DNA from 4 places in the Massilia aerilata genome. Region 1 is predicted to be linked to each of the others. Evidence: predicted binding sites of a transcription regulator. Region 1 holds the regulator's gene; each other region holds the start of a gene.
What was found. Region 1 encodes sigma-54, which starts transcription at its own class of promoters, with help from an activator protein. Its sites were predicted from a motif close to TGGCANGNAANCTGCTTT; they were not measured.
Positions count from the first base shown of each region.

Region 2: the regulator sigma-54 is predicted to act here: its motif matches at 4,234-4,251, upstream of ACFPO9_RS20420 (ANTAR domain-containing response regulator).
Region 3: the regulator sigma-54 is predicted to act here: its motif matches at 3,196-3,213, upstream of ACFPO9_RS27450 (PEP-CTERM sorting domain-containing protein).
Region 4: the regulator sigma-54 is predicted to act here: its motif matches at 3,153-3,170, upstream of pedF (cytochrome c-550 PedF).

Region 1 covers NZ_JBHSMZ010000010.1:105,795-111,682, forward strand. The annotation lists gene lptC (LPS export ABC transporter periplasmic protein LptC) at 1-9, shown strand, start outside; gene lptA (lipopolysaccharide transport periplasmic protein LptA) at 38-586, shown strand; gene lptA (lipopolysaccharide transport periplasmic protein LptA) at 587-1,150, shown strand; gene lptB (LPS export ABC transporter ATP-binding protein) at 1,150-1,932, shown strand; gene ACFPO9_RS15055 (RNA polymerase factor sigma-54) at 1,935-3,425, shown strand; gene hpf (ribosome hibernation-promoting factor, HPF/YfiA family) at 3,484-3,852, shown strand; gene ACFPO9_RS15065 (enoyl-CoA hydratase/isomerase family protein) at 3,958-5,043, shown strand; gene ACFPO9_RS15070 (APH(3') family aminoglycoside O-phosphotransferase) at 5,090-5,888, shown strand, end outside.
Region 2 covers NZ_JBHSMZ010000016.1:215,796-221,683, forward strand. The annotation lists gene nirB (nitrite reductase large subunit NirB) at 1-855, opposite strand, end outside; gene ACFPO9_RS20410 (MFS transporter) at 868-2,160, opposite strand; gene ACFPO9_RS20415 (CmpA/NrtA family ABC transporter substrate-binding protein) at 2,358-3,536, opposite strand; gene ACFPO9_RS20420 (ANTAR domain-containing response regulator) at 3,591-4,223, opposite strand; gene ACFPO9_RS20425 (hypothetical protein) at 4,434-4,673, shown strand; gene ACFPO9_RS20430 (hypothetical protein) at 4,687-4,830, shown strand; gene ACFPO9_RS20435 (S9 family peptidase) at 4,974-5,888, shown strand, end outside.
Region 3 covers NZ_JBHSMZ010000026.1:472,798-478,685, forward strand. The annotation lists gene ACFPO9_RS27435 (HPr-rel-A system PqqD family peptide chaperone) at 1-122, shown strand, start outside; gene ACFPO9_RS27440 (HprK-related kinase A) at 116-1,033, shown strand; gene ACFPO9_RS27445 (nucleotidyltransferase domain-containing protein) at 1,039-2,142, shown strand; gene ACFPO9_RS27450 (PEP-CTERM sorting domain-containing protein) at 2,272-3,150, opposite strand; gene ACFPO9_RS27455 (ThiF family adenylyltransferase) at 3,359-4,228, shown strand; gene ACFPO9_RS27460 (PEP-CTERM/exosortase system-associated acyltransferase) at 4,225-5,052, opposite strand; gene ACFPO9_RS27465 (PEP-CTERM/exosortase system-associated acyltransferase) at 5,079-5,888, opposite strand, start outside.
Region 4 covers NZ_JBHSMZ010000003.1:11,963-17,850, forward strand. The annotation lists gene ACFPO9_RS04590 (TonB-dependent receptor family protein) at 1-1,818, shown strand, start outside; gene ACFPO9_RS04595 (substrate-binding periplasmic protein) at 1,822-2,649, opposite strand; gene pedF (cytochrome c-550 PedF) at 2,646-3,119, opposite strand; gene ACFPO9_RS04605 (DUF3482 domain-containing protein) at 3,245-4,726, opposite strand; gene ACFPO9_RS04610 (DUF2868 domain-containing protein) at 4,723-5,888, opposite strand, start outside.

The DNA.
Region 1 (5,888 bases):
CAACGCTGACAGGAACAACCTGAAAGGACCGCATTCAATGAAAAAAATAATCGCCGTCGCCATGCTGTCGCTGGCCGCCTTGACCGCTTCGGCCGAGCGCGCCGATTCGCTCAAGCAGGCCCAGATCGACTTCGACAACGGCCACATCGACGAAGCCACCCAGACCCGCATCCTGACCGGTAACGTGGTGCTGACCCGCGGCACCCTGCTGATCAAGTCGGACAAGGCCGTGCTGAAGGAAACGCCGGAGGGCTACATGCTGCTGACGCTGACCGCCGCGCCGGGCAAGACCGCCAGCTTCCGCCAGAAGCGCGACGGCGGCCCCGACCTGTGGACCGAAGGCCAGGCCCAGCGCATCGAATACGACGAGCGCACCGAAGTGGTCAAGCTGTTCGCCAATGCCGTCGTCAAGCAGCTGGAAGGCAAGCGCATGACGAGCGAGGTGAACGGTCCCTTCATCTCCTACGACAACCGCACCGAGCAGGCCAACGTCTTCAACGACGCCAGCGGCGAGAGCAAGGCGGGCGGCGGCCGCAGCACCATCATCATCGCGCCGCGCCGCACCGCGCCGGCAGGGAAGCAGTAAATGAAGCGCGCACTCGCCGCTGCCCTTGCGCTGTTGCTGATGCCGCTCGCGCAGGCCGAGCGGGCGGATGCGCTCAAGCCCTTCAATGTCGAAGGCAACAAGGCGACGATCGACCAGGCCACCCAGACCGTGATCCTGACCGGCAACGTGATCGGCACCCGCGGCAGCATGCTGCTGAAGGCGGAGCGCGCCGAGATCAGGGAAACGCCGGAGGGTTACCGCTCCGTGGTCCTGTTCGGGGCGAACGGCAAGGCCGCGTCGTTCCGCCAGAAGCGCGACGGCGGCGCCGACGAGTGGGACGAAGGCTACGGCGAGCGCATGGAATACGACGAGCGCACCGACATCGTCAAGCTGATCTCGCATGCCACGATCAGGCAGCTCGACGGCCGTACCGTGACCAGGGAGATGAGCGGCCCGTTCATTTCCTACGACGCCCGCAAGGAAGTCCTGTTGAACATGAATGACGTGAGCGGCGCCGACAAGCCCGGCAAGGACCGCGTCAGCGTCACTTTTTACACGCGCCGCCCTACGCCGGCGGCGCCACCGGAAGCAGGAAAGCAATGATGGAAGTACACGCAGACGCCACCCCGACCGCCGTCGCAAGCGGCGGCAGCACCCTGGTCGCCAAGGGGCTGCAGAAAAGCTACGGCAAGCGCCTGGTGGTGCGCGACGTTTCGCTGCAGGTCGCCTGCGGCGAGGTGGTGGGACTGCTGGGCCCGAACGGCGCCGGCAAGACCACCTCGTTCTACATGATCGTGGGCCTGGTGCCGGCCGATGCCGGCGCCATCGTCATCAACGGCACCGACATCACGAGCCTGCCGATCCACCGCCGCGCCATGCTGGGCCTGTCCTACCTGCCGCAGGAAGCCTCGGTGTTCCGCAAGCTGACGGTGGAAGAGAACATCCGCGCGGTGCTGGAACTGCAGCGCGAGAACGGCAAGCCGCTGAGCAAGGCGCGCATCCAGGAACGCCTGGACGAGCTGCTGGCCGAATTGCAGATCGAGAAGCTGCGCGAGAACCCGGCGCTGTCGCTGTCGGGCGGCGAGCGGCGCCGCGTGGAGATCGCGCGCGCACTGGCCACCGACCCGCGCTTCGTGCTGCTGGACGAACCTTTCGCCGGCGTGGATCCAATTGCCGTGATCGAGATCCAACGTATCGTGCGTTTCCTGAAAGAGCGCGGCATCGGCGTGCTGATCACCGACCACAACGTGCGCGAGACGCTCGGCATCTGCGACCGTGCCTACATCATCAACCAGGGCGCGGTGCTGGCCTCGGGCCGGCCCGACGACATCATCGCGAATGAATCCGTCCGCCGTGTCTACCTGGGTGAACACTTCAGGATGTAGTCATGAAACAGACGCTGCAACTCAAGACCTCACAGCACCTTGCGCTGACGCCGCAACTCCAGCAGTCGATCCGCCTGCTGCAGCTGTCCACGCTCGAACTCCACCAGGAGATCGAACAAGTCCTGGGTGAGAATCCGCTGCTCGAACGCCTCGACGATCCGCTCGACCGCTCCGTGCGCCTGCTGGCGGACGGCGCCATCAACAACGGTTCCTCGACCAACACCACGCCCGATGCGCCCCCCGCGTCCGGCCAGGGCGAGGAGAACGGCGGCAGCGGCGGCAGCGAAGCCGAAGGCGGCGACAGCGGCGAAGCCGGCGGCGCCGAGCACGAGATGGAGTGGGGCGAGTCGGGCCATTCCGGCAGCGGCAGCGGCGGCGAGGAAGAGGACGGCCGCCCGCAGCTGGAAGCCAGCCCCATCTCGCTGCGCGAGCACCTGATGGAACAGGTGCGCCTGACCTGCCTCTCGCCGCGCGACTGCGCGCTGGTCGAGATCGTGGTCGACTCGCTCGACGACAACGGCTACCTGGACGAATCGCTGGACGACATCCACGCGCGCCTGCCGGCCGAACTCGAGATCGAATTCGAGGAACTGCGCACCGCGCTGTCGCTGGTGCAGAGCATGGACCCGCCGGGCGTGGGCGCGCGCAGCGCCGCCGAATGCCTGGCCCTGCAGATCCGGCGCATGCCCGGCGTGGCGATGGTGACGCGGCGCATGGCGCTGGTCATCGTCGAACGCTACCTGACCTGGTTTGCGCAGCGCGAATTCAACAAGCTGAAGAAGGCCCTCGACTGCGACGACGAAGACCTGCGCGAAGCCCAGGCCGTGATCCGCCAGTGCAATCCGCATCCGGGTGCGGCCTTCGCCTCCGACGTCTCCGACTTCGTGGTGCCGGACGTGATCGTGCGCCGCGCGAAGGACGGCTGGAGCGTGCAGCTGAATCCGGAAGTGATGCCGCGCCTGCGCGTGAACAGCATCTACGCCGCCTTGCTGAAACAGGGGAAATCGGAATCGCAGCTGAATGCACAGTTGCAGGAAGCCAAGTGGCTCATCAAGAACATGCGCCAGCGCTTCGACACGATCCTGCGCGTGGCGCAAGCTATCGTCGAGCGCCAGCGGAACTTTTTCTCGCACGGCGCAGTTGCCATGCGGCCCCTTGTTTTACGTGAGATAGCTGATACACTAGGTCTACACGAGAGCACAATTTCTCGCGTCACAACTCAGAAATATATGCTGACGCCGCACGGCATGTTTGAGTTGAAGTACTTTTTCGGAAGTCACGTCGCGACCGAGGCAGGCGGTGAAGCATCCTCGACGGCGATCCGGGCTCTCATCGTGCAACTCACAGGAGCAGAAGACCCCAAGAACCCTTTATCCGACAGCAAGATCGCGGAGATGCTAGGGGAACAGGGAATGGTTATCGCACGCCGCACGGTCGCGAAATACCGTGAGGCGCTGAAGATCCCGCCCGTCAGCCTCCGCAAATCCTTGTAATAAGCTGCAGGGCACCCAGATACTGGTTACCTGACAGCGCATCTTCAAAGGAGTGTGTATGAATCTCACTATCAGCGGACATCATCTCGATGTAACCCCAGCAATCCGTGAATACGTACAGAACAAGCTCGAACGCATCACCCGCCATTTCGATCAAGTGATCGACTCCCACGTCATCCTCTGCATAGACAATCTCACCGAGAAAGAAAAACGCCAGAAGGCCGAGATCAACTTGCGTGTTGCTGGGAAGATCGTTCACGTCGCCAGCGCCGCACATGACCTCTACGCGGCGATCGACATGCTGATGGACCGTCTCGACCGCCAGGTCCAGAAGTACAAGCAGATGCTGCAGGATCATAGTCACACAGCACTAAAACGCATGGCCAACGAAGACCTTGAGGGAGGAGAAGCTGCCGCTGCAGCGTGATCGTTCCGCTGGCGCAGCATAGGCAAGACGAAGGGCGCATCTGGCGCCCTTTTCGTTTTTTTGGCCGCGCTACAATACTGCTTTCCCTTTCATAAATAAAAGAACATGAGCGAACACGTGCAGACCCGGCTTGCCAACGGCACCGGCATCATCACCCTGGACCGCCCCAAGGCCCTGAACTCGCTGTCGCTGGAGATGGTGCGCGCACTGACGGAGACCCTGCTGGCCTGGCGCGAAGACGCGAACGTCGCCGCGGTCGTCATCACCAGCACCAGCGAGAAAGCCCTGTGCGCAGGCGGCGACATCCGCTTTTTCCACCAGGCCGGCCATGCGACGCCTGTTGGCGGCAGTGCCTTGCTGGAAGACTTCTTTACCGAAGAATACGCGCTGAACCACCTGATCCATTTTTATCCGAAGCCCTACATCTCGCTGATGGATGGCGTGGTGATGGGCGGCGGCATGGGCATCGCCCAGGGCGGCCCGGACAGCGGCCTGCGCATCGTGACCGAACGCACGAAGATGGCGATGCCCGAAGTGAACATCGGCCTGTTCCCGGACGTCGGCGGCAGCCACTTCCTGTCGCATGCGCCGGGCGCGCTCGGCATGTATCTGGGCCTGACGGGGCTGACCGTCGGCGCCGCCGATGCGCTCTACGTCGGCCTGGCGGATCTGTTCGTGCCGGCTGCCGAACTGGCGGCCTTGAACGGGCTGATCGCGTCCACGCCGGGCGCACAGCTGGCCGAGGCGATCCGCGCCTTTGCGGCGCCGTTTGCGCAGCAGGCCGGCGCGAGCGAACTGTCCGCCCAGCGCGCGCCGATCGACAGGCACTTCGGCGCGGCTTCGGTGGAAGCGGTGATGTCTTCGCTCGAAGGCGACGACGCGCCCTTCGCGCAGAAGGCCCTGGCCGCCATGCGCCAGCGTTCGCCGCTGATGATGTGCGTGACGCGCGAGATGCTGGTGCGCGGCGCTTCGATGGACGTGGCCGATTGCCTGCGCATGGAGCGCTCGCTGGTGCGCCGCAACTTCGAACATGGCGAAGTGCTGGAAGGCGTGCGCGCGCTGGTGATCGACAAGGACAATGCACCGGTGTGGAATCCGCCTTCGCTGGCCCAGGTCACCCCGGAGATGGTGGCGCGTTTCTTCGCGCCGGTATGGCCGGACTGGGCGCATCCGCTGCGGCACCTGGACTGAACACGCGGGCGTGCATTGGCAGTTTTCTTCCTGAGGAGCTTGGACGATGGGACGCCCGACCGATGTAAAGAAAAAGATGCCTGCATCCTGGCAGGAACGCCTGCATGGCAGCCGCTGGGAACTCCAGTCCGGCGGCGCTTCCGGGGCGCAGCTGTTCCGGCTCGAGCCACGTCTAGGTCCGTCCTTGTTCCTCAAGACGGAACGCATCTCGCCCCTGTCCGAACTGGCGGGCGAGGCGGCGCGACTGCGCTGGCTGGCCGCAGCCGGCATACCCTGCGTGCCGGTCATCGATTTTGCCGAAGAGAACGGCCGTGGCTGGCTATTGCTGCACGAGATGCCGGGCAGCGACCTCGAATGCGGTAGCGAAGTCGGCGCCATTCCCGCTTCCGAGGCGGTGCGCCTGATCGCGCAGGCGCTGCGCCAGCTGCATGCGCTCGATGTCGCCGGCTGTCCGTTCGACCACCGCGCCAACGCCCGCATCGCGCTCGCCCATGCACGCATGCAAGCCGGGCTGGTCGACGAGGAAGACTTCGACGAGGAGCACGCTGGGCTGTCACCGGAGACCTTGTTCGCACGCCTGGAAGCCATGCAGCCGCCCACGGAAGACCTGGTTGTGACGCACGGCGACGCTTGTCTTGCGAACCTGATGGTGGACCTGTTCGGCGACATCGCCGGCTGGATCGATTGCGGACGCCTGGGCGTGGCCGATCGCCACCAGGACCTGGCGCTGGCGATGCGCGACATCGCGGATACGCTGGGCAAGAAATGGGTGGCGCCTTTTCTGAAGCACTACGGCATGCAGGCCGATCCGGCGCGCGTGGAATTCTATCGCTTGCTCGACGAGT
Region 2 (5,888 bases), on a different contig from region 1:
GGTCTGGCCCTGCCAGGCCGCGCATTCGCCGATCGCGTAGACGTCCGGATCGGATGTCAGGCAGGCGTCGTCGATGGCGATGCCGCCGCGCGGGCCGAGTGCCAGTCCGCAGGCCCGCGCCAGCTCGTCGCGCGGGCGGATGCCGGCCGAGAACACGATCATGTCGGTCTCGAGGAAGCTGCCGTCGGCGAATTCCATGCGGTGGGCGGCGCCCTCGCCGTCCACGATGCGCAGCGTGTTCTTCTGCGTGTGCACCGTCACGCCCAGTTCCTCGATGCGGCCGCGCAGCATGCGCCCGCCTAGTTCGTCGACCTGCACCGCCATCAGGCGCGGCGCGAATTCGACCACGTGGGTGTCCAGCTTCATGTCGCGCAGAGCCTTGGCGCATTCGAGGCCCAGCAGGCCGCCCCCGATCACCACGCCGGAACGGGCCTGCGCGCCGCACGCCAGCATCGCTTCCAGGTCTTCGATGGTGCGGTAGACGAAGCAGCCGGCGCGCTCGCGGCCCGGTACCGGCGGCACGAAGGGCGAGGAACCTGTGGCGAACACCAGCTTGTCGTAGCCGAGGACTTCGCCGCTGGCCAGGGTCAGAACCTTCGCCAGGCGGTCCACCGCCACCACCTTCGCGTTCAGCTTCAAGCTCAGGCCCGGGCGTTCGAAGAAGCCCGGCGCGACCAGCGACAAGTCGTCCGCGCTGCGGCCGGCGAAGAATTCCGACAGGTGCACGCGGTCGTAGGCGGGACGCGGCTCTTCGCACAGCACGGTGACATCGAAGGCCGGCGCACCGGCATCGCCGTACAGGGTTTCGAGGAATTTGTGGCCGACCATGCCGTGGCCGATGACGATCAGTTTCATGGCAGGTAATCCTTATGCTGCGGCAGGTGCCGGAGTTTCAGCGGGGGCGGCGCCGAAGCGCACGCCGATGGCGCACACGCTGGCCGCCAGCACGGCGCCGCCGAGGATGAACAGGGTCTGGCGCACGTCGCCCGTGCCTTTCATGAGGAAGCCGGCCAGCACCGCGCCGACGTTGCCGCCGGCGCCGACGATGCCGGCCACGCCGCCCAGCGCCTTGCGGTTCACGAAGGGCACCAGCGCGTAGGTGGCGCCGCAAGCCATGTGGGTGCACATGCCGAAGGCCAGCATCGCCACGATGGCCAGCGCCACGCTGGCGGTTTGCGAGAACCAAAGCAGCCCCAGGCCTTCGCCCACCATCAGGATGAAGAGCAGGTTGACGCGGCTGTTCAGGCTTCCTTTCGAGGCGGCCTTGTCCGACAGCCAGCCACCGAGGGCGCGGGAGAACAGGGCCAGCAGGCCGAAGCTGCCGGCCGCCATCCCCGCTTCCTTCAGGGACAGCTTGAAGTGGTCGACGTAGTAGACCGCAGCGACGTTGTGGATGAAGAGCTCGATGCCGAAGCAGGCGCCGTAGGTGACGAACAGCAGCCATGCGCGGTAGTTGCGGCAGGCCTCGATGAAGCTCGCCATGCCACCCTTGCCGCTGGCTTCGAAGGGCGTGCCGGCCGCGCGCAGTGCGGCGTAATTCCCTTCCGGGCAGTCCTGGGTGAACTTCCAGTAGACCACCGCCATCACCAGCATCAGCACGCCCGGCACCAGCAGGGCCACGCGCCAGCCCATGGTCTCGCTCACGCCCAGCATGATCACGGCGCCCATCAATAAAGGCATGGTGGCCTGGGCGACCCCGCCGCCGCTGTTGCCCCAGCCGGCCGCCGCCGCGTTGGCGGTGCCGACCACGCGCGGGCCGAACATCACCGAGGTGTGGTACTGGGTAATCACGAAGCTGGCGCCGACCGCGCCGATCCCGAGGCGGAACAGCAGGAAGCTTTCGTAGCTCTGGGCCATGGCCACGCCCAGCACGGGGATGGCGCCGATCGCCAGCAGGCCGGTGTAGGTCTTGCGCGGACCGAAGCGGTCGCACAGCGGGCCGACCAGCAGGCGCACGAGGATGGTGATGGCGACCGCCGCGATGTTGATGTCGGCGATCTGCGAGATCGACAGGTGGAACTCGCCTTTGATGACCGGCATCAGCGGCGCGCAGGCGAACCAGGCGAAGAAACAAACGAAGAAAGCCACCCAGGTCAGGTGGAAGGCACGCATCTGCGGCGTGTCGAAGGAAAACAGCTTGATGTTGTTCGCTTTGGCCATGCATCGCTCCCGAAAAAAGAAAGGCGCCCGCTGCCTGGCCGAGCACATGTCGTATGTGTTCGGGTGCAGCGGACGCCGTTGTCCTTGTAAACGTCTATTTCATGGGGATCGCCGTTGATCCTCGATGGGAGTATTTGCAAGAGCCGTGCCAGACGCCCTTCCCCCTGGCGCAAGCCGCAATGCCCGGCGCATGCGCTTCATTGCGGTGCACCATGCGCGAAAACGGGGCGCGGGGCCGCACCGTCAAAGGAAGAGATATATGCAAGCGGGTCCTGGCCGTTCCATACCCGGCCGTCCATCAGCACGGAGGAACGCAGCAGGCCGGCCGGCGACGCCACCCCTGCCAATTCGGCCGCTTCGCGGTACAGGCCGACCCGGTTTACGCGCGTGGCGACGGCCAGGTAATCCGGGTCTTCGCGCAGCAGGCCCCAGCGCCGGTGCTGGGTCATGAACCACATGCCGTCGGACAGCCAGGGGAAGTTGGCCTCGCCATGCGCGTGGAAGTGCAGCGGATCGGGGTCGAGCCAGCCCCGTCCCAGGCCGTCTTCGTAACGGCCCTGCAGGCGCCCGGCAATCAGCTCGCGGCCGGCATTGACCCAGGCCGGGCTGGCGAGGATCTCGGCGGTGGCGTCGCGGTGCGCGGGCGAAGCGTCGATCCAGCGTGCCGCCTCCAGCAGCGCCGCCACCAGCGCGCGGCAGGCATCCGGATTGGCGTCGGCGAAGGCGGCGGTGGCGCCCAGCGCCTTGCCGGGATGGTCGGGCCAGATGTCCTGGCTGGCCGCCACCGTGACGCCGCAGCCGTCGAGCACCGCCCGCGCGCCCCAGGGTTCGCCGGCGCAGAAGCCGTCGATATGCCCGGCCGCCAGGCTGGCCGCCATCTGCCCCGGCGGCACGGTGGCAAGCTGGATGTCGCGCAGCGGATCGATGCCGGCGGCGGCCAGCCAGTAATACAGGAACATCGCGTGGTTCCCGGTCGGGAAGGTGTGCGCGAAGGTGAACGGTCGGGCGCCCCCGCGCCGGCGGCTGCGGCGCATGTGGGCCGCCAGCGAAGGACCGTCGACCACGCCCTGCTCCGCCAGCGCGCGCGACAGGGTGATGGCCTGGCCGTTGCGCGACAAATTCATCAGCACCGCCATCGGCACGGCGCGCGAGCCGATGCCCATCTCGACGCCATATATGAGCCCATACAGGACGTGCGCGGCGTCCAGGCTGCCCGCGATGAGGCGGTCGCGCATGCCCGACCAGGAATGCTCGCGGCTGAGGGCCAGCTTGATGCCGTGTTTTTCGTCGAGGCCGAGTACGGAGGCCATCACCAGTGGGGCGCAGTCGGTGAGGGGCAGGAAGCCGGCGCGGATGGTGGGGTTTGCAGGGGTCATGTTATCTCTTCCACCGTCATTCCCGCCTTCGCGGGAATGACGAGCATCGGTCTACTATAAAAGGTCTTCCACATCGAGGACGCGCTGCGCCACCTCGCCCAGCCGCAGCTTGCGGTTCATCGCCATGCTGCGCAGCCGCTGGTAAGCCTGTTCCTCGCTCAAGCCGCTGCGCGCCATCAGCACGCCCTTGGCTTTTTCCACCAACCTGCGCTCGGCCAGCTGGCGGCGCGTGTCGGACAGCTCGTCCAGCAGCTTGCGCTCGCGCCGGAAGCGCGCCAGGGCCACGTCCAGTACCGGCTTCACGCGCGCGGCCTGCAGTCCGGCCACGATATAGGCCGACACGCCGGCGTGCAGCGCGGCGTCCATGCTGGACGGGTCCTGGTCGTCGGTGAACAGCACGATCGGGCGCGGCTCGTCGCGGGTGGCGATCACGATGTGCTCGAGCACGTCCCTGGCGTCGGATTCGCTGTCGATGATGATCATGTCCGGCTGGATCTGGGCGATCCGCTCGGGCAGGAAGATATCGGCCGGCAGCGAGGCGACGATGTCGTAACCGGATTCCAGCAGCCCGATGCGCAGCGCCGTGTTGCGTTGCGCCTGCGCCGCCATGGCCTGCTCACCGGCGCCGGGTGCGGTGTTGACCACGACGATGCGCAGGGTGCGCTGGACGGAAGGGGGCGATTTCATGCCTATCGGATATGCAAGTTTCGGGCCAGAGCTCGACTGGATGTCCTCAGAGATATTGACAGCGCGTATATCAGAGCCAAAGACAAGCCACAGTTTGCTTCAAGAAAACATTCACAAATCCAATGGAGAACATCACGAACTAAAAGTTCACTTATGTCTGAAGTCTACCTATACTGCACCGCAACAACACAGTATTTATCGGAGAACTTCATGAGCACCGCAACGATCACCCAGGCGCAGGACAAGGGACTGCGCCACCAGTTTGCAGAGACCGCCCGCAATATCCGCGCCTTCGCGATCGAACTCTATGTCGCCCACGGCGGCTGGTTCTCGCACGACGCCACGCGCGCCGGGCAAACCTCGCGCCGCCAGCTGCTGTCGCTGGCCGCCGCCGCCGAATCCCATAGCCCGGCCCTGTCGGCCGAACTGCGCCACTTCGCTTCCAAATAACAAGGACACCATCATGACCCCAGTCGAATACGTCACCGTCGCCATCTCGGCCCTGGCCATCCTTACCCGCATCGTGTTCTTCATCCGCAACCCGTCCGTGACCACCCCGGCCGAGCTGTGGATCAGCGAACACCCGCAGCTGAAGGAACTCGGCTAAACCCGATTCAGCAGCACCGCTCGCGTCTCCGCGCCCGGCATTGGCCGGGCGTTGTCGTTTACGCATGCATATATAATTCCCACCCTGCATTAATGTCGGCTGAGCTAGAATGTTTTTTTGCAATTTCTACTCGACAAGCAACGATGCGCCTTCCTCTTTCCGCTTCCGCTCTCACCGTCCTGGCCGCGCTGCTGGCCGCCCCTGTCTTAGCCGCGACGCCCGTCACCCTCGACCAGGCCATGGCCCATCCCGACTGGATCGGCACGCCCGTGGAAGCCGCCTGGTGGAGCTGGGACGGCAAGCAGGTCCTGTACAAACAGAAGCGCACCGGCTCGCCGCTGCGCGACATCTGGCAGACCGGCGCCACCGCCGGCATCAACAAGGCGCGCCAGGTCGGCGACGCCGAGCTGTCCAAAATCGACAGCCCGGACGTGGCCTACAACCGCGAGCGCACCCGCGCCATCCTGCTGCGTAACGGCGACCTGTTCGAGCGCGACCTCAAGACCGGTGAGCTGGCGCAGATCACGCGCGCCAGCGGGGTTGCCATTGGCGGCGTGCAGTATTCCGCCGATGGCCGCAGCGTGCAGTTCCGCGTCGGCGACGACTGGGCCAGCTGGGACCGCGCCAGCCGGTTGATCTCGCCGCTGGCCGTGCTGCGCGCAGCCAAGGATCCGAATGCCGCGCCGGAGGCGGACGCGCTGCGCGACATGCAGCTGCGCCTGATCGCCACCCTCAAGCGCCAGAAGGACGAGCGCGATGCCCAGCGCAACCGCGCCGAGGAAGAACGCCGCGCCGATCCGACCCGCGCCCCGGCCCCGATCTACCTCGGCGACAAGCTGGCGATCGTCACTTCGCACCTGTCGCCGGACGGGCGCTGGGCCTTGGTGGTGACCGGGCCGAAGGATGCGGATAAAGGCCGCGTCGGCAAGATGCCGCGCTACGTGACGGAATCCGGCTATGAAGAGACCTCGGACGAGCGCACCCGCGTCGGCCGCAAGGACCCGCGCCCGCACGGCCTGAAGCTGGTCAACCTGCAGACGCGCGAGGTGAAGGACCTG
Region 3 (5,888 bases), on a different contig from region 1:
CCGTGCTCGCCGCCGTGCTGCAGTCGGCTTTCGATATCGACGATACCGAATTGTATGAAGAGATAGGTATTCTGCTTGAACGGCTGAAACATCTCTACCTGATCGATACGCTGGCATGCTGACGGTCGCATCGCTTTCCCGCAACGAACTCAACAAGCGTCTGGCAGGCGTGGGCTTAGTGGTGCGGACCGGGCCTTTCGTTAGCCGCATCCACTCGCCGATTGCTCAGATTGCTGATGGTATAGCCTTGCTGTACGGCGATTACCCACTCGTGGACGAGAACGGCTTTGCCGACTTTCATGTGAATATGCGACGTTCTGCAGGTTTGCGGCGTTGGTACAAACCGCAAGTGCGCTTCGATCTCGATGGGCACGAACCTTTCGAGCCGTTGCCGGAAGCACATGCTTTCCCCATGCTCGAGTGGGCCTTGAACTGGTGTATTTCGACCCGTGCGCACAGTTGGCTAACGGTGCATGCAGCCGTCGTCGAAAGGAATGGCTTGGCAGCGATCCTGCCGGCGCCACCAGGGTCAGGTAAGAGCACCCTGTGCGCGGCCTTGGTCAACCGTGGCTGGCGCCTGCTATCCGACGAGCTGGCGATGTTTCGTCTGGCGGACGCACGCCTGGTGCCGGTGCCGCGCCCGGTCAGCTTGAAGAACCGGTCGATCGAGGTGATCCGCAACTATGTGCCCGACGCCGTATTCAGTGTCCCGGTCGGCAACACCACCAAAGGAACGGTAGCGCACCTGAAAGCGCCGTCCGAGAGCATTGCCCGCGCCGACGAGACGGCACAGCCCGCCTGGATCGTTTTCCCCAAATACGAGTCTGGTGCCGCAACCTCACTGGTACCGATTCCACATGCGCGCGCCTTTTTCCGCGTGGCAGAAAATGCATTCAACTATAGCCATATGGGGGCTGCCGGATTCCAGACCCTGACGGCTGTGATAGACGGCTGCGCCAGCTATGATTTTCGTTACAGCAACATAGATGAGGCAATTGCCCTGTTCGCTGCCCTGGAGAGGCCTCGGCAGTGAAGCACATGTCGATATTGTTACTTGCGCTGCGCAGTCCCGGTCAGATCGCCTCGTTCAGCTTGGCCGACTGGAACTTGCTATTGCGTCAGTCAACCAGTGCGAATCTGACGCCGACCCTGCTTGCTACCATCGAGGAAGCCGGCACCCTCGACCAGGTGCCGCATCAGGCGCGCGCCCAGCTCGACTGGTCGCGCGCGCTGGCAACGCGCCATCGCCAGGCCGTAGGCTTCGAGGTCGACTGTATCCAGAGTGCTTTGCGGCCGACCGGTTTGCCGCTCATCCTGCTGAAGGGTGCGGCCTACACGATGGCCGGCCTGCGTGCTGGCGAGGGCCGCTTGTACGGCGACATCGATATCCTCGTGCCCAAGTCACGGCTGGACGAGGTCGAATCGGCGCTGATGTTGCACGGCTGGGCCAGCACTCACCACGATGCCTACGACCAGCGTTATTACCGCGAGTGGATGCACGAATTGCCGCCAATGCATCACGTGCGGCGCCAGACCAATATCGACGTCCATCACGCGATCGTGCCGGAGACTGCAGCGGCGCGCCCCGATCCGGCCAAGTTGCGCGCGGCCGCGGTGACTGTGGCGGATGCCGGCGACGGCCTCCCACCTGTGCAGGTGCTGGCCCCGCACGACATGGTGCTGCACAGCGCCGTGCACCTGTTCTCGGACGGCGAATTCAAGCATGGCTTGCGCGACCTGTTCGATATCCACCGCTTGCTGCTGGAGTTCGGCGGACAAGCCGGGTTCTGGGCGGGGCTGGCGCCGCGTGCGCGCGCGCTCGAGCTCGAGCGGCCGCTGTTCTATGCGCTGCGCTATGCGGTGCGTCTGTTCAACACGCCGGTGCCGGACACGGTGCTGGCGGACGCGGGCAGCGGGGGCGGAAGCCCGGGCCGGGCACTGCTGGCGCTGATGGACCGGCTGTTCCTGCGCGGCCTGGCGCCGGCCCACCCGAGCTGCGCCGATGCCCTGACGCCGCTGGCGCTGAGCATGTTATATGTGCGCGGCAACTGGCTGCGCATGCCGCCCCTGCTGCTCTCGCGGCATCTATTCCATAAAGCCTTCATCACGCCGCGCGTCGACGCCGGCCAGGTCCAGCAGTAAAAATAACAAAGTAGAAATGAAAACACCCTGCAAGCCGAGGCTTTGCAGGGTGTAAAGAATTCCGTCAAGCCGAAGCCGATGGCGGCTTCGGCCTGGCAAGGCCGGATTATCCGGCGCTTGTCCTGACGATTACTTGCGGCGACGACGCAGGCCAGCCACGCCAGCCAGGCCCAGGCCCAGCAGAGCCAGCGAACCCGGTTCCGGGACTTCGCCGATATTGCCTTGCACGTCTCCGGTTGCGTCGACAGTCCAACCGGCACCCGACGAACGGCCGGTTTGACCGAAAGTGGTCTTGAGGTACAGATCATGCGCGTGACCGTTCAGGTCATTTTGCATGTTGGTATCGAAAACCTCTTGCCATGAGCCGCCGGTCACGTCCAAGTAACCTGCGCCAAAACCAGAAATGTTATCGTTCTGGAAGGTGGAGGTATAAGTGGCACCTGGGCGATTCTTAACTGCGTCACCGCTGAAAACAGCGGAGAGAGCAAGTTCGCCACCCGTATTGGAAATGCCGTTGTAGCCTTTTTCACCAATACGGGCGGAGGGGCCCTGGGTAAAATCGTAATTGGCGCTGTTCAGATACAGGTTCATCCAGCCACCAGTGCTGTAGGTAACGGTCGTCATGTCGCCACCATCTTCGTCACCGATCACGCTGACACGCATGTCTTTCAGGCCACCGAAAACACCGGTCATGTAGCCATCTTTCTCGATGCTGAACAGCGTTTGATTGTTCGACAGACGCGAGATGGACTGTACCGAGAAAATACCCCAGGTATCTTCCTTGCCGTCGAACGAATTTGGCGCTTTATACAAAGCAGCAGCGTCGCAGGTGTCGACGGTGTCGCATTTTTTACCCAAAGTATCACCGTAGCCAGTGGTGCCAGCGTCGAACGCATTGATAGTAATTTTGATATCGCCAGCGACCAAGGTCAGGGCGCTTGCTGGAGCTGCCATGCCGAGGGCCAGTGCGGCTCCAGCGACAATTCCCGAAATCTTCTTCATGTTCATCTTGATCCTCACAAGGTAGTTATACACAACAGCGACACAGAGTATTAAGCATTATCTGTGCCATCTTTAAATTTTATTTTTAAGTAATTGATTTTAAAAGAAAAAATCGACTCATCGTAAAATTTTGGAAATTATCATAATGTGGCTGTAAGAAAAACCGACAGTTAACTAGCGAACACATCTGTCGCATAATAGCTGGCCTGGAGCAGTGCCCTGTACCGATTTCCACGATAACTTTCACCAAGCCACTATGACTACATTCAACTACGACGAATTTACCAAGCGAAACGGCGGCTATATCAACATCGCGACACAGGACAAGATACGTAACGTCCGAGTCCTGTTTGCAGGATGCGGGCTGGGTAGCAGCACAGTCATCTGCGCGGCGCGCAGCGGTTTCCAGAACTTCGTGCTGATCGACGGCGACACGATCGACGCCCACAACCTGAATCGCCAGTTCTTCGATCTCGAGGATGTCGGCATGACCAAGGTCGAAGCGTTGAAAAAGCACATCCTGCGCATCAATCCGGAAGCCAAAGTCGAGGCCCACGTCGCCATGCTCGACAAGAACAACGCCGCTGACCTGGTCAGTAAGGTCGACCTCATCTTCGACACCATCGACTTCGTGGACCTGGAGGCGGTGCTGGCCCTGCACGGCAATGCAGCCGCGCAAGGCAAGCCGATCTTCACGGCGATGAACATCGGCTTCGGCGCCGGTGTGCTGTATTTCCCGCCGAACTCAGGCAATTCCTTGCCCGAAATCCTGCAGCGGGACGTCGAGGCCGCCGCGGCCGAAGGCAACCTGAGCTATACGGCCGTGTTCGGCCGTGTGATGGCACGCATCGGCGCCCATCTCGACCAGCAAGTTCGGGAGGAAGTCGCCAAGGCATTGACCATCATGGAAGATGGCACGGCTTGCCCGGCATCGCAGATTGCCGTGGGTAGTTTCTCGGTGGCCGCCCTGGCGGTGGCAATGATGCATGACACGCTGGCGGGAATGGAAGTGCCTGCGGCGCCGAACATGGTCATCCACAGCTTTCGCAACCACATCACCAAGCGCGTCAGTATTGCCGCTTAATTTTCCTGCTGGCGCACCACGTGCAGGTGCGCGGCATGATGCTCGACCACCGGCAGCCGTTCGCTGAACCAGGCTGCCAGTGTCGGGTTGCCGGATGCCATTTTGTCGCGCAAATCTTCCAGGTCGAGGACGTAGGGGGTCACGGCGCCGTAATAGCTGGCTTCCGGGCCGATCGGCGTGAATCGGAAACCCATCTTTTTCAGGGCATGGGCGAGCGAACGTTCCATTGCCGCAAACCAGTAGCGCACACCTGTCTCGAAGCTGTGGCGGAACATTTCGCGGTACATGCCGAGCAAGAGCATGGGTGAGGTATAGTCTCGGCGGTCGATGGCGGGATCGATCGGCGGCTCTTCCGACCCGAAGCCGGGAATGCCGAGCACGCTATCCGCGCGCCGGCGGCGATGGCTTTTCCTGACTACCAGGCGCGAGATCTCGGCACATTGCTCCGAGTCGGGCATCTCGAAATCGTCGAAGGTCCGGCAGTGGAGTTCGAACGGATATGGCTTGGCACCTTTGGGCTGCACGAGCCTGACTGCACCCACCAGTTTCTCGTCCATCGTGTAGGCCGCGAAATGGGTGGAAACACTATCGTAATCGTCGAACTCCAGGCCGTCTACGTACTGTTCTGCCTGGAGAAAAGCGCATTCCACGCAATACACTTGGTGGCGTAGCTTGAAGATATCGCTGGGCACCGTACTGGCATGGTTGCCCAGGTATATTCGGAAAATTTTACGGTTGACGTAATCGATACGTTCCTGGTGCGCCCCATAATCCGTTGGTGGCAGGAAGGCGCTGGGCGCGGCGTATGCTTTTCCGTTGTTCATCCCATTTATTGTCCTGACGGACCCTTTTATTTTTTCCTGAATCGACCCTCCAGGAAGTTGCCGACCATGGTTTTCACCATGATCCACATGGGGATCGGCTCATCATTGAACCAAGCAGCCAGAAACTTGTTTTCGTTTTGTAGACGGCCGATCAACTCATCCAAATCTGCGACAAAGGGCGTGACTGGACCGTAGTAGTCGACTTGCGGTCCAATCGGCACAAATTTGAATCCCATCTTTTCCAGCGAACGCGCAAGCGAGCGTTCCATGGCGGCATACCAGTAACGGATACCGTTCTGGCGGCTGTACCTGTAGAGCTCGCGATACATGCCGAGCAATAATAGCGGACTATTTCCGCGCTTGTCGCGCCGTACGGTTGGCCTCGGTTGAATCGACTTCGTGCTGCCTTTTTCCATGAAATCCGCCGAAATACCCTCCATCGAGTCGCCACGGCGCCGCCGATGCGTTTTCTTGACGACCAGACGGGAGATCTCGGCAGCATTGTCGCGCGCCGGGTAGACGAATTCCGGAAACGCCGCGCAATGCGTTTCGAAGGGGTAGATCTTGCCCGGCGCCGGCTGCACCAGACGGACCGTGCCGACGATATCGTTGCTCAGCGTGTAAGCGGCAAAATGGATCGAGCAATCGTCGTATTCGTCCATTTCCAGCTCTTCCTCGAAATCGCTGGCCTCCAGATAATGACGCTCGAGGCAATAGACGTCGTAACGCAGCCGGTAAATCTCTTTCAGAACATAGGATTCCATGTCCCCCTTTAATACCTTGCGGAAATTAAAGTAGGGGACCAGAACGTCGCTCTTGCCGAGAAAGCGCTCGGC
Region 4 (5,888 bases), on a different contig from region 1:
GCCCGCTCGGCCTTTGGCGTGCGCGGGGTGAAGCTGATCGCGGACGGCGTGCCCGCCACCATGCCCGACGGCCAGGGGCAAGCCGCCACCTTCAACCTCGACATGGCCGAGCGCATCGAGGTGCTGCGCGGTCCCTTCTCCACCCTGTACGGCAACCATGCCGGCGGCGTGGTCCAGCTGTTCACGCGCGACCCGAAGGGCGCGCCCAACATCGAACTGAACGTGGCCGGCGGCAGCGACGGCCTGCGCAAGACCGACCTGAATGCCGGCGGCAAGCAGGGCAGCTTCGGCTGGCTGCTCGACGCCTCGCGCTTCGAGACCGACGGCTACCGCGCCCACAGCGCCGCCACCCGCGACCAGGCCTATGCCAAGCTGGTTTTCGACGCCGCGCCCGGCGCCCGCCTGACCCTGACCGCGAGCGGCCTGCGCCAGGACGATACCCAGGACCCGCTCGGCGTCAGCTGGGCCACCTGGCAGCGCGACCCGCGCGCCGGCGAGATCGACACCACCGACACGCAGGCGCCGCAGCGCACCCTGGCCGACCGCTACAACACACGCAAGAGCATCGACCACCAGCAGCTGGGCCTGAGCTGGGACCAGCGCTTCGGCGACGACCGCCTGCACCTGAGCGTCTACGGCGGCAACCGCCGCGTGATCCAGTACCAGTCCTTCTCGAAAGGCTTCCAGGCCCCGGTCACGCATTCCGGCGGGGTGGTCGACTTCGACCGCGACTTCTACGGCTTCGACGCCAACTGGATGATGGCGCGCCCGCTCGGCGACGGCACCTTGCGCACCACCCTCGGCCTGGAAGCCGGCAAGTCGCGCGACGGGCGCCAGGGTTTCGAAAACTTCATCGGCAACGAGTTCGGCGTCAAGGGCAAGCTGCGGCGCGACGAGGAAGACGATGTGCGCAATGTCGACCCTTACCTGCAGCTCGAATGGGAACTGGGACGCTGGGTATTCACGGGCGGCCTGCGCCGCAGCCAGGTGAGCTTCGACGTGGCCGACCGCTATCTCTCGAACGGCAACGACAGCGGCAGCGTCGACTACCGCCACACCACGCCGCTGCTGGGCGTGCTGTACAAGGTCACGCCGGCGCTGAACGTCTACGCCAGCGCGGCGCGCGGCTTCGAGACCCCGACCCTGAACGAGTTGTTCTATTCGGGCTCCGGCGCCGGCTTCAATTTCGGGCTGGGCGCCGCCACCAGCACCCAGCTGGAAGCGGGCGCCAAGGCCATGCTGGCCAGGGACGTGCGCCTGAATGCGGCCCTGTTCCAGGTGCGCACCAGCGACGAGCTGGTGGTCGACGCCTCTTCCGGCGGGCGCACCAGCTACCGCAACGCCAGCGCCACCCTGCGCCAGGGCCTCGAACTGTCGCTCGACGCCGAGCTGCGCGCCGGTTTCTCGGCAAGGGTGGCCGCCACGCTGCTGCGCGCGATCTACGACCAGGCCTTCACCGGCGTGGCCGAGGGGAACCGCCTGCCGGGCGTGCCGAGGACCAGCCTGTTCGGCGAGCTGGCCTGGAAGGATGCGGGCGACCGCTACGGCGCCGCGCTGGAGACGGTCGCCAACGGCAAGGTGTATGCGGAGGACGCCAATGCGGCGCAGCCGGCGCCCGGCTATGCGCTGGTCAACGCGCGCGTGCAGGCGAACCAGCAACTGCAGGGCTGGCGCCTGCGCGAGTACGCGCGCGTGAACAACCTGCTGGACCGGACCTATATAGGCTCGGTCATCGTCGGCGACAGCAACAAGCGTTATTACGAACCGGCGCCGGGACGCAACTGGGTACTGGGCTTGAGCGCCCAGTACCAGTTCTAGGTTTCAGGGTTTGACCACCCGCACGCCGTAGCGGGTGAAGATGGCCTGCAGTTCGCCGCTGCCGGCCATCTCGTTCATGGCCGCCTGCAGCCGGCGCGCCAGCTCCAGATTGTCCTTGCGGACCGCCATGCCGACCGCCCAGCCGGCGCGCGGCAGACGCTCGAAGGCCGCCTCCTGGACCGGGAAGGCGGGATCGCCGCGCATCACCGATTCGATCTCGGAGCGCGTCGCCAGCACGGCATCCAGCGCGCCGCCTTTCAACTGCTGCAGCGCATCAAGCGCGCTCGGGTAGATGTGCACCTGGTCGCGGAAGCGGCCATTGCCCTCGCCCAGCACCACCATGCCCGCGATCGACACCTTTTCGACGCCGATCCGCTTGCCGGCCAGCGCATCCAGGCCGTCGAAGGACGGCATGCTGGCTGCACTGCGCACCAGGCGCACCGTCTCGACATGATAGGGCGCGAAGATTGCCACCTGCGGATTCGCCGTCATCAGCGTGCGGTCGACTGGCACATGCAGCATCACGTCGGCCGGACCGTAGCCCAGGTAATGCCCCTTCCACACCATGTTGCGCAGGTCATCGCCCAGGTCGTCGCCGGCATTGAAGGGCAGCAGGCTGAGTTTCAGGCCCAGCTTGCCCGCCAGCGCGGCGCCGAGGTCGACGTCGATGCCCTGCCTCTTGTCCGAAAACGGCGCCAGCTCGTTGTACACCGCCACCTTGAGCGTGCCGGCTTCGCGCGTGGCGGGCGGCGCCTCGGCGGCGGCCGCGGCGCCCACGCAGCTGGCCAGCAGCAGCCCGCACAAGGCGCGGATCCTCAGGCGCGCGCTCATTCGACGCTGCGGCGCGCTTCGAGGTAGGTCTTGATGGCCCACATCGCTTCCTGGTTGAACACGCCTTCGAAGGGCGGCATGTAGACCGCGCCGTTGCGCACCTTGCCGTGCCGGATGCTGGCCAGGAAGTAGCCGTCCATCTCCTTGTAGCAGGCTTTCTTCTTGGTTTCGTTCTTCATGCCGTTGCAGTCGCGGTCGAGCAGGCGCAGGTCGGGTGCGATCCCGCCCGACACCGCTTCCAGGCCATGGCAGCGCGCGCAGTTCTGGGTATAGGCGGAGGTGCCGATCTTCAGCGCCAGCTGGTTGTTGCGGTAGGGGTTCTCGTCGCGCCATTTGTCGCCCAGTACCGGCAGGCCGGTAGTATCGACGGCCTGCGGGACGACATTGCCGTGGGCACTGGCGAGCAGCGAGGTCAGTGCGACGGCGGCCAGCACGGACGCGGCGCCGAGGATGCGGATGGGGTGCTTCATGTTGTCTCCTGAGGTTATCGGTGTAAGCCTTCAAGAGCAATCCGCATGCCAGACCTTGTCAGCGCGCTGTCAGGCGCTTTGAGGCGCACGGCGGCGGCGCCAGGTGTGACAAATTGGCACAGGTGTCACGCCGGCCGTCGCGACAGGGCCTGTGCCGCCGATCCGGGATACAGGCGTTCCAGGGTCTCGACCGTCATCGGCCCCAGCACCGCTTCCACCAGGCGCACGGCGCCTGCATCGTCGGGCGCCGCGCGCACCGACTTCCACAACTGCGCGAGCTCGGCCTCGCGGCGCGTCAGCACCGCCTCGACTTCGGCCTGCCAGAAGGCCGGCGCCTCCCCTTCGACGAAGTTGCCGCGGCCGCGGCCGAAGTGGGCCACCGCCAGGTAGCGCAGCACCGCGCCGAGCAGCAGGGTGCGCAGGAAGGCGTCGGCGAACTGCACGCTCGGATGATCGCGGTCGGTGCTGGTATTGAAGCCCCAGGCGGCGCCGGCCATGGTGAGCGCGCCGACGATCGCGCCCAGCAGCGCGCCGCCGCCGAGGGTCAGGCCGCCGGCCATCAGGTCGGCCGAAAGGCCGGTCGCGGCGCCCGAGACCACCGCGCCCAGCAGGCCGGCCTGGGCCTTGTCGATGGGCGCCTTCACCGCGAAATTCTCGCGCACACGCGCATTGATGCGGCCGGCCTGGCCGGGGTCGAGCCGGTGCAGGCGCAGCAGGCCGCCAGTGGTGTCGGCGATGCGCCGCTCCAGCCGCTCGACCAGGCTGGCCATCGCGGCATCCTGGCGCTTCTGCTCGTCCTTGCCCAGGCCGACGGCCTTGAGCGCGGATTTCAGCAGGCCGGGCTTGGTCTCGCCGTCGATCGCCTGGCTGTCGCGCGCGGCGCCGGCCAGCATCTGCGCGCCGAGCCTGGACGAGGCATCGAAACGCTGCAGATTGTCCGTCTTCCATGCCGCCAGCAGGCGCGCATAGCCGTCCTGCTTGCCGGCCTCGACCAGCTTGCCGACCCGCTCGTAGAACAGGTCTTCATGCACCCAGCAGCGGGCGAAGGCGTCCAGGGCCAGTACTTCGCGCACGATGCCGAACTGGTCGAGGTAATCCTTCCAGCGGCGCTGCTCCGCCTGTTCCTGCTCGTCCGGGCGCGGCGGACCGAGCTGGTTCAGCAGGACCACCACCGGTTTGCCCAGCCATTCGAGGATCTTCATCTCCGGCGCCAGGTAGCCGGCGTCGCGCGGATCCTCCGACGAATTCACCAGATACAGCACGACGTCGGCCGCGTCCTTCGCGGCGCGCAGGGCCTGCTGGCTGAGCCAGAACGGGCGGTCGCGGTAGCGGTCGAGCACCTCGCGCAGGAACCAGCCGATCGGATTGCCGGCCATGGCCAGCCGCTTGCGCAGGCGCACGGAATCGCCGAAGCCTGGCGTGTCCCACAACAGCAGGCGGTCGCCGGCGGCGCTGGTCTGCAGCAGGTGCGCCTCGGCGAACACGGTCACGTGGGCAGCGTCGCGCACCTCCCCCACATCCACGCCCACCAGGGTGCGCGCCAGCGTGGTCTTGCCGTTGTTCGTGTGCGATACGAGGGCGAACTGGATGTCGACCGGCTGGCTCATGGCGCTCCCGACACGCTCAAGCCGCTGCCCAGTTCGAGCGGATGCCGCTCCGGATGCAGCAAGTTGACCACGGTGGCCGGGCTATGGTGATAACGGCAGAATTCATGCCACAGCGCGGTGCGCTCCACTACCCGCGCATCGAAACCCGGCTGGCCGGCGCCACGTTCGGACAGGCCCGATTCGTCGAGCAGCACGGCGATGCCGCGCGGTGTGCCGCGCACCAGGTAATCGAGGAAGGCGCCATGGTTTTCGCGCTCCGGCGTGGCGGCCAGGTTGAACAGCACCGCCGTGACGGCGACGTCCGGATCGTCCAGGCGGGCGTCGCGCAAGGTATCCTGCGGCTCATCGCCGTACTGCGACGAAGGCCGCAGCATCAGTTGCGCCTGTTCGCCCAAGACCATCGCCGCGACCGATGCAAGACCCTTGTGGCGGGCTTCGTCGACGGTGAAGCTGTATGGGATCACGCGCAGCACCGCCGGACCGGACACGCCGATGCGGTCAGCCAGAAGGCGAAAGTATGGCTGGCCGAGATCGAGCGGGAAGTTGCGGGCCAGGCGTGACGCACGCAGGCTGGAGACAATCGCCAGCACGAGGCGCGGCAGCACGACCAGCAGCAGCAAGGTGGCCGCATACAGATGCACCCAGCGCGCACCGCCGGCCGGCGACGGTTCCTGCACGAAGCGCAGGGCCTGCACGTCGGCCAGCGAGAAGCCCTGCAGCTGGAACACGGCCATCGCCGGCGCGAACAGGAAGGACAGCAATGCGTGCACCTGGGCGGCGTCGAGGAAGGTGCTTTCCCAGCCGGCGGCATATTGGTTCAGCAGGGCGCGCGCATACAGGGACGCAATGGCGCCGAGCGCGAAGGCGGCCGCCGCCAGGTGCACGGTGCGGCCGAGACGCAGCTTGGTCAGCTTGGCCGCCAGCTGCGACCAGTCGCCGAGGTATTGGGTGATACCGGCGGCGAGCGGCGCCGGCAGCTTGCGCGGCAACGCATCCTTGCCGACGGCAAGGCGGCGCAGCAGGCGCGGGCTGGCCCAGCCGGTCAGCTTCGCCGGCATCAGCGCCCATACGATGAGGGCAAGGTAGACCAGCAGGTTCCAGGCGAGGATCAACAGCAGCGGCGCCGACAGCAAATCGACGCGGTGCGGATTGCCGATGCGGT